DNA from 2 places in the Streptomyces sp. AM25 genome. Region 1 is predicted to be linked to the other one. Evidence: riboswitches for the same ligand, from Rfam matches in the RefSeq annotation. Region 1 holds a riboswitch; the other holds the start of a gene.
What was found. A riboswitch is a leader RNA that binds a small molecule or an ion and turns the genes downstream of it on or off. The one in region 1 is predicted to bind cobalamin.

Region 1 (4,365 bases):
GGTCTCGCGACTGGCCGTGGGGTCGTACTTCTGCGGATCGTTCGCTCCGGAGCCGATCACGTGATGGGTGTGGTGGCTGGTGTGCAGGACCACCGAGCGCACCCCCTCCAGCGGGCCGGCCTTCTCGCGCAGCCGGCGGGCCAGGTCGATGATCGCCTGTGCCTGGTACTCGGCGGAGTGCTCCTTGGTGTACGTGTCGAGGATCGCGCGGCGCCGCTCGCCGGGTTCGGGGAGCAGCACGGTGTAGTCGGCTCGGGGCCCGTCGAGCATCCAGGCCAGGAAGCCGTCCTCGCCCTCGTATACGGGCGAGGGGGAGGTTTCGCCGCGCATGGCCCGGTCGACGGCCTCGATGGCGGCCTTGCCGGCGAAGGCGGGTGCGAACGCCTTCCAGCTGGATATCTCACCCTTGCGGGACTGCCGGGTCGCGGTCGTGGTGTGCACCGCCTGCTGAACGGCCTGATGCACGACCTCGGTCGGCAGCCGGAGCAGGGCGCCGAGTCCGCAGGCGGTGGCGGCGCTGAGGTGGGCGACGTGGTCGATGCGGTGCTCGTGCAGGCAGATGCCCTTCACCAGGGCGACGTGGATCTCGTACGCGGCGACGATGCCGCGCAGCAGGTCGGCGCCTGTACGGCCGGCGTGCTGGGCGACGGCGAGCAGGGGCGGGATGTTGTCCCCGGGGTGGGAGTAGTCGGCTGCGAGGTAGGTGTCGTGGAAGTCCAGCTCGCGCACGGCCGTGCCGTTGGCCCACGCGGCCCACTCCGGGGAGACCCGGGCGCGGGTGCCGAAGACCGACGCTCCCACAGTGCTTGCCCGGTGGGCGGTGGCCTGGGCCCGTGCGACGGCGACCGGGCGGCGCAGCAGGGAGGCGACGGCCACCGAGGCGTTGTCGATGACCCGGTTGACGGCCATCGTGACGCTGTCGGCCTCCAGTTCCTCGGTGCCGGTGGCCACGGCCGCGAGCTTCCAGGCGAGTTGGTCCTCGCGCGGGAGCCGGTCGGCACTGGGGTGGACACGGACGTGGTGCTCGATCACGGGACTCCTCATGGGTGTCGGGCGGTCCTGCGGGGGCTGACGTGATCAAGACTGCCCGCGTGCGGCCCGCCGGGCCACCGCTCCAATCTGCGGAATCCGTACAGCACGGAGCTGCGAATCTGCGAAGACTGCGAATGCTGCGGATGCCGGGTTCGCAACTTCCCGGCCCTCCGGTACCGTTGCCCGACGGCTCGCGACGAGGAGGTGCGCCATGGCCCGGCGACCGGCCGACCGCAAGGTCTACGCCCACGCCAGACTGCGCCGGCTGCGTCGCGAACGAGGCATGAACCAGGTCGACCTGGCCCGCGCGCTCGGCATCTCCACCAGCTACGCCAACCAGATCGAACAGAACCAGCGCCCGCTGACCGCCCCGGTGCTGCTGCGGATCGCGGAAGTCTTCGGCGTCGACGCGGAGTTCTTCTCGGAGGCGGACGAGCACCGGCTCGCCGCCGACCTGCGCACCGCACTCGCCGACGAGGCGTGCGGGGTGTCGCTCCCCGCCGAGGAGATCTCCGAGGCCGCCCGCGACCAACCGGAGGTGGCCCGGGCCCTGGTCGCGCTGCACCGCCGCTACCGCGACACCGCCGAACAGGCCGCCGCCCTCGCTGCACCCGGGACGGGCGTCCCGCTGCCGCCCGCGGAGCCGCACGACGAGGTGCGGGACTTCTTCTACGCCCACCACAACCACTTCGGACCGCTGGACACCGCGGCCGAACAGACGGCCACCGCCATGGAACTGCGGCCGGGCCGGACCGCCGATCCGCTCACCGCGCGCCTCGCCGAATGCCACGGGGTCCGGGTGGTCCAGGCTGCGCCGGGCCGTTCGGCCGACGCCCGGCACTTCGATCCCGCCACCGGACTGCTGTTCCTGTCCCCCTGGCTCAGCGACGGTCAGCGTGCCTTCCAACTCGCCACGCAGCTGGCCCTGCTGGAGCACGCACCGCTGCTCGGCCGACTCGCCGACGCCGCCGACATGTCCTCACCGGAGTCGGCGGCGCTGACCCGCATCGGCTTGGCGAACTACTTCGCGGGCGCCCTGCTCATGCCGTACTCGGTCTTCCACACCGCGGCCGAGGAGGTGCGGTACGACATCGAGCTGTTGTCCGCACGCTTCGGCGTCGGCTTCGAGACCGTCTGTCACCGTCTGAGCACGCTGCAACGCACCGGTCACCGGGGAGTGCCGTTCTCGTTCGTGCGGGTCGACCGGGCCGGCAACATCTCCAAACGGCAGTCGGCGACCGACTTCCACTTCTCCCGCCTCGGCGGCACCTGCCCGCTCTGGACGGTGTACGAGGCGTTCTCCGCACCCGGGCGGATACTGACCCAGGTCGCCGAAATGCCCGACGGCAAGCGGTACTTCTGGATCGCACGGACCATCACCCGGGGTGGCTTCGGCCACCATGCCCCGCGTGCCGACTTCGCCGTCGCGCTCGGCTGCGAACTGCGGCACGCGCACCGGCTCGTCTACGCCGAGGGCATCGCCCTGGACGACCCCCGCGCAGCGACACCGATCGGCCTGGGCTGCCGGATCTGCGAACGGCGCAACTGCGCACAGCGGGCCCGGCCACCGGCCGGCGGCCGGCTGGCCATCGACCCGGACCGGCGCACGTATGTGCCGTATCAGGTGGAGAGCAGCAGCCTGTGACCGCGCCGGGCCCGTGCGCCCGGCATGTTTTGCATCTCGGTCCGGGTGAAGGCGACCCAGCACACCGTGCGGCCCTCTCCGTGGCGCGGCGAACCCACTGGGCGCGCCCCCGGACAAGGCGCTTGAGGGGTGGACTTACTAGGACGTCCAACTATATGTTCGTGACCAAGGCCCGCGGTGCAGGGAAGCCGGTGTGAATCCGGCACGGTCCCGCCACTGTGACCGGGGAGTGTGCCGTCGAGAGCACGCCACTGACGCGATGCGTCGGGAAGGCGGGCGGCACGCGGTGATCCGGGAGTCAGGATACCGGCCGCGGGATGTTCCGTGTTGTCCACGAGGATGGAGCAGACACGCATGGCACCGGTCCGCACCCACGACCCCGGTGATCCGGCGGAGCACGACGCGGAAACGACCGCGCATCCGTAACGCTCCTACGGCTCTCCCGCCTTCGCGTCCCACGGCTGCCCTCGCGGCGCACCTCACCCGGTGCCGCCGTCGGCCTGCCGTGCCGTCCCCGGATCCCACCTACGGGAGCAGGTTGTTCATGATCCACGAACTCACCCATTTCTTCGGCGGCAAGCGCGCACCCGGGATATCGGGGCTCTTCGGCGATGTCCACGACCCCAACACCGGCACGGTGCAGGCCAAGGTGCCCCTGGCCGGGCGCGAGGAGACCACGGCCGCGATCACCGACGCGGCATCGGCACAGGCGGAGTGGGGCGAATGGAATCCACAGCGCCGCGCCAGGGTCCTGCTGAAGTTCCTCCAGATCGTCGAAGGCGAACGGGACGCCCTGGCCCGGCTGTTGTCCGACGAGCACGGCAAGACCATCGCCGATGCACATGGCGACGTCCAACGCGGTCTCGAAGTCGTCGAGTTCGCCGCCGGCATCCCGCACCTGCTCAAAGGCGAATTCACCGACAACGCGGGCACCGGCATCGACGTCCACTCACTGCGCACGCCCCTGGGCGTCACAGCGGGCATCACTCCGTTCAACTTCCCCGCGATGATCCCGCTGTGGAAGGCGGCACCCGCGATCGCCTGCGGCAACGCCTTCGTCCTCAAGCCGTCCGAGCGCAACCCGTCCGTACCGCTGCGCCTCGCGGAGCTCTTCCTGGAGGCGGGGTTGCCGCCGGGGGTGCTCAACGTCGTCAACGGCGGCAAGGAAGCGGTCGACACGCTGCTGGAGGACCCCCGCGTCCAAGCCGTCGGCTTCGTCGGATCCACCCCGATCGCCGCGCACCTCTACGCCACCGCCGCCGCGCACGGCAAGCGTGCCCAGTGCTTCGGCGGCGCCAAGAACCACATGATCGTGATGCCGGACGCCGACCTCGACCAGGCCGTGGACGCCCTGATCGGCGCGGGCTACGGCTCCGCGGGCGAGCGCTGTATGGCCATCTCGGTCGCCGTGCCCGTCGGCGAGGAGACGGCGAACGCCCTGGTCACCAAGCTCAAGGAACGCATCGGCACGCTGCGCATCGGCCGCTCCGACGACCCGGAGGCCGACTTCGGCCCGCTGGTGAGCCGCGATGCGGTCGACCGCGTACGCCGCTATGTGGACATCGGCACCACGGAGGGCGCCGAACTCGTCGTCGACGGACGCGGATTCGTTCTGCCCGGCCACGAGAACGGGTTCTTCGCCGGGGCGTCCCTCTTCGACCGCGTCACCACAAGCATGCGGATCTACC
Region 2 (4,365 bases), on a different contig from region 1:
ATGGCCACGGTACCTGCGACCCCCATGACGGCGAACGCACCGGCGGCGGGCGCCAATCACGTGACGATCGCCGGCTTCGCGTACTCGCCGTCGACGCTCACCGTCACCAAGGGCACCACGGTGACCTGGACCAACAACGACTCGGCACCGCACACGGTGACCGGCTCGGGCGGTCTGAACTCGCCGACGCTCCGCAATGGCGGTACCTACAACTTCAAGTTCAACTCGGCCGGTACGTTCAGCTATTACTGCACGTTCCACCCGTACATGCACGGCACGGTTGTCGTGAAGTGAAGTGAGGAGCGACAGGCAGCCCCTGCGGCGAGCGCCGCGGGGGCTGTTGCTGCCGGTCAGGCCGGGTGCAGGGGCCGTCCGCAGTGCAGGTTCCAGCGCCCGGCGCGGCCGCTGAGGGTGGTCAGGGACAGCGGGTGGACGTCGAGCCGCCAGAAGACGGCCGGCGGCAGGCCGAGCGCGTGCACGACGGCCGCCCGGATCACGGCGGGTTCGGCGACGGCGAGGACCCGGCCGCTCTCGCCGCCCCGGCCGTCGAGCCAGGCGCCGATCCGCGCGGTGAGCGCCGCCGCCGACTCGCCGCCATGGGGAGCCGCGGCGGGGTCCGACAGCCAGGCGGCCACGTCGTGGGGGGCGGAGGCGGCCACCTCGCCCAGCGTCCGGCCCGCCCACGTCCCGACGTCCAGGTCGCGCAGGTCCGTTGCCGGCTCCGCGTCCAGGCCGAGAGCGGCGGCCGTCTCGCGGCAGCGTGCCGCCGGGGCGTACAGGTGCCGGTCGGCAGCGGGCAGCGCGGCCACTGCCGCGCGGGCCTGCTGCAGCCCGGTGGCGTCCAGGGATGCACCGTCGTCGAACCGGGCGTTCCGCAGGGCGGGGTTGGCCGCCGGTGACACGAACATCACGCGCACAGTCATGCTGGGTTCTCCCGACTCGGGGCAGGGACGGGCGCGAGTATGCCGTACGCCGTAGGCAGACCGGCCAGCACGCGGTACGGTCACGTGGACATGACGACGGGGGAACGGAAGCCGGTGGGAATCCGGCACGGTCGCGCCACTGTATCCGGTCATTGTCCGCGAAACCGCGGTCAGGGCAAGGGAGTCAGACCCGCACCTCGTCGTCCGGACCCGTGAGACGGGACGCGTGTTTCCCCAGGAGGTTTCGTCATGGCACACTCCGCCGCTGCACCGGTGGTCACCCCCATATCCCTGAAGACCCTTGCCCCGTGGGCGGTCTTCTTCGGCATCCTGATGCTGATCCTGCTGTACTTCGTCGGCGCCGAACAGGGCGCCACCTCGGTCTTCTCCGGCGCCGGCGTGCACGAGTGGGTGCACGACGGACGCCACCTGCTCGGCTTCCCCTGCCACTGACGAGGGCAGGGGGACGTCTCGTGAATCCCGTATCCGTACGGGCGTTGCTCGTCAGAGGCATGCTCGCCGGGCTCGCCGCCGGGGTCCTCGCGCTCGTGGTGGCGTATCTGATGGGCGAGCCGCACGTGGACGCGGCCATCGCCTTCGAGCAGGCCCACACCCACGAACACGGCGACGAACTGGTCAGCCGGAGCCTGCAGTCGACGGCAGGCCTGGCCACCGGAGTCCTCGTCTACGGCGTGGCGATCGGCGGCATCGCCGCCCTGGCGTTCTGCGTGGCCCTGGGCCGCATCGGCAGGTTCGGCCCGCGGGCCACGGCCGCTCTGGTGTCCGCCGGGGCCCTGATGGCCGTCTACGTGGTGCCGTTCCTCAAGTACCCGGCCAACCCGCCGTCCGTCGGCGAGCCGGACACCATCGGGAAACGGACCACGCTGTACTTCCTGATGATGGCGCTCAGCGTCCTGCTGGGCATCGCCGCCGTCATCCTCGGGAGAAGGCTGGCCCCGCGCCTGGGCAACTGGTACGCCACCGTGGTGGCTTCGGCGGCCTTTGTCCTCGTAATCGGCCTGGCGTACGCCTTCCTGCCGGATGTCAACGAGGTGCCGTCGGATTTCCCGGCCACCGTGCTGTGGCAGTTCCGCCTGGCGGCCCTCGCCATCCAGTGCACCCTCTGGACCGGCTTCGGGCTGCTCTTCGGGCACCTCGCGGAGCGCCTGCTGCTGCCCCGGGCGACTGCAGAGCGGCAGCCGGACGCCGAAGCCCGGACGGCTGCGACGAGTTGAACGGCCGCGTCCCGTGGCCTCGTCGCGCACCACGGGCGGGGCCGTGGGACGTTCACCGCGTGCAGAGGCCCGCACCGGTGCATCCGGGGGAACGTACCCCCTCCTACGCCCCCGGGTCGCCGCCCATCATCCGCAGCATCTCCCTCCCGCCCGTCCGGAAGAACCGCACCACCAGCACCGACGCGAGCCCCAGGAAAGCCACGTTGAGCCAGGTCGTGTAATTCCAGGAGATCCCCGCCATCGGAACCTTCGCCGCCCCGCGCCCGGGCACGATGCCCAGCAGGCCGAACACCCACTCCACCGCGTACCCCGCCGTCACCATCGCCACGAAGAACGTGGCCAGCAGGAACGCCGCCATTCTGCCGCCGTAGTACTTCCGGTAGATGTTCAGGATCGGCAGGATCAGCAGGTCCGCGAAGATGAACGACACCACACCGCCGAAACTGATGCCCCCCTTCCACAGCACCACCGCCAGCGGCACGTTCCCGATCGAGCAGACGAACGAGGCCATCGCCACCACCGGTCCGATGACCGGGCCCCACAATCCGGCCGCCAGCGGATGCCCTTCGAAGAAGAAGGCGCGCCAGAAGGCGTCCGGGACCCAGGCCGCGATGGCGCCCGCGATGAGCAGCCCGATGACCAGGTCCCGCAGAACGGCCGCCCATTCCATCACGAAGACGTGCGCGGTGGAGGTGAACCCCTCCGGCGACAGCAGCCGTTGCAGGAGAGTACCTTCTCGCTGCACGGACATGTCCATGGCCGCATGGCCCTCCATCGAGCCCGCCAGGCTCCGCCCCGCCTGTTCCCGCGCCCCGCGCAGCAGGTTCTCGCGGAGGAATGCGCGGAAGAGCAGTGCCAGTACCGCGATCATCACGGGGCCGCCGGTGAATTCGGCCACCGTGAACGGCCAGCCCAGCAACAGGGCCAGAATGATGCCGAGTTCGACGACCAGGTTCGTCGAGGCGATCTCGAACGCCATGGCCGCGGTGAAATGCGCACCCTTGCGGAACAGCGAACGCGCCAGCGCCACCGCCGCGTAGGAGCAGGACGACGAGGCGGCACCCAGGCCCGCGGCGAGGGCGAGAGTGCGGGGGCGGTCGTCGCCCAGCGCGGAGACGACGGCGGAGCGGCGCACCACCGCCTGGACGACGGCGGACAGGGCGAAGCCCAGGATCAGCGCCCAGGTGATCTCCCACGTCATGGAGCCGGTGAGCGAGAGGGCGTGCAGGACGGCGTGTGTCATGCCCGGAGCCTTTCCCGGTGCGGGGCGGCGTGCCTGCCGCCCCGCACTGCGGAGGGGCTCAGCCCTCCGCGGCCGCCTCCTCCTCGGCTTCGGCAGCCGGTGCCGCCGCCTCGCCCTCCTCGGCTTCTTCCTCCTCCTCCGGCTCCGCCTCGACCTGGGCGAGGACGACCTGCAGGACCGCGGCGTCCTCCTCCACCGCCAGCGACACCCCGCGCGGCAGCCCGATGTCCCCGGCGCGCACCGTGTGGCCGGCCTCCAGGCCCTCGATGGAGACGGTGAACCCCTCGGGAATGTGCGTGGCCTCGGCCTCCACGGGAAGGGCGTTGAGGATGTGCTCCAGGACATTCCCGCCGGGCGCCAGATCGCCCTCGGTGTGGATCGGGACCTCGACGGCGACCTTCTCGCCCTTCTTCACGGTGAGCAGGTCGACGTGGATGAGAAAACCCTTGAGCGGGTCGCGCTGCACTTCCTTCGGAATGACCAGTTCTTTCTTTCCCTCGATGTCGAGGTTGATGAGGACGTTCGGCGTCTTGAGGGCCATCCACAGCGCATGGCCTTCCAGCGCCACGTGTTTCGGGTCGGCGCCGTGGCCGTAGACGACGGCGGGAACCCTGTTGTCGCGGCGGATGCGGCGGGACGCACCCTTTCCGAAATCGGTGCGCACGGTGGCGGCCAGCTTTACCTCGGCCATGACGGCACTCCTCGTCAGTCAGAATGTCCAGTGGCCGTTGTCCGGGCCGCCGCGAGTGTATCCACGGCGAGGAGGCCGAACGGCGCGGCTTTACTCCGTTCGGCCGAAGGGAATTGGAGGGAAATTCAGACGGCCGCGGCCATCCTGCGCACCGCCTCCGTGAGAATGTCCGGCGACGTCGCCAGCGTGAGGCGGACGTGCCCGGCACCGCCGGTCCCGAAAGGCGTGCCGCCCGCCACCGCGACACGCCCCCGCTCCAGGAGGACCGCCGCC

Region 2: it holds a riboswitch for cobalamin, as region 1 does, so the genes downstream of both, ACLHRZ_RS24580 (CbtB domain-containing protein) here and mmsA (CoA-acylating methylmalonate-semialdehyde dehydrogenase) in region 1, are expected to answer to the same signal.

Annotation. Positions count from the first base shown of each region.
Region 1 covers NZ_JBKIWN010000005.1:186,828-191,192, forward strand. Annotated here, with positions in the region: gene ACLHRZ_RS08345 (MmgE/PrpD family protein) at 1-1,032, opposite strand, end outside; gene ACLHRZ_RS08350 (short-chain fatty acyl-CoA regulator family protein) at 1,244-2,677, shown strand; cobalamin riboswitch at 2,836-3,006, shown strand; gene mmsA (CoA-acylating methylmalonate-semialdehyde dehydrogenase) at 3,222-4,365, shown strand, end outside.
Region 2 covers NZ_JBKIWN010000018.1:49,164-53,528, forward strand. Annotated here, with positions in the region: gene ACLHRZ_RS24570 (cupredoxin domain-containing protein) at 1-294, shown strand, start outside; gene ACLHRZ_RS24575 (histidine phosphatase family protein) at 351-923, opposite strand; cobalamin riboswitch at 984-1,171, shown strand; gene ACLHRZ_RS24580 (CbtB domain-containing protein) at 1,173-1,376, shown strand; gene ACLHRZ_RS24585 (CbtA family protein) at 1,397-2,158, shown strand; gene ACLHRZ_RS24590 (permease) at 2,262-3,401, opposite strand; gene ACLHRZ_RS24595 (50S ribosomal protein L25/general stress protein Ctc) at 3,460-4,092, opposite strand; gene ACLHRZ_RS24600 (MalY/PatB family protein) at 4,218-4,365, opposite strand, start outside.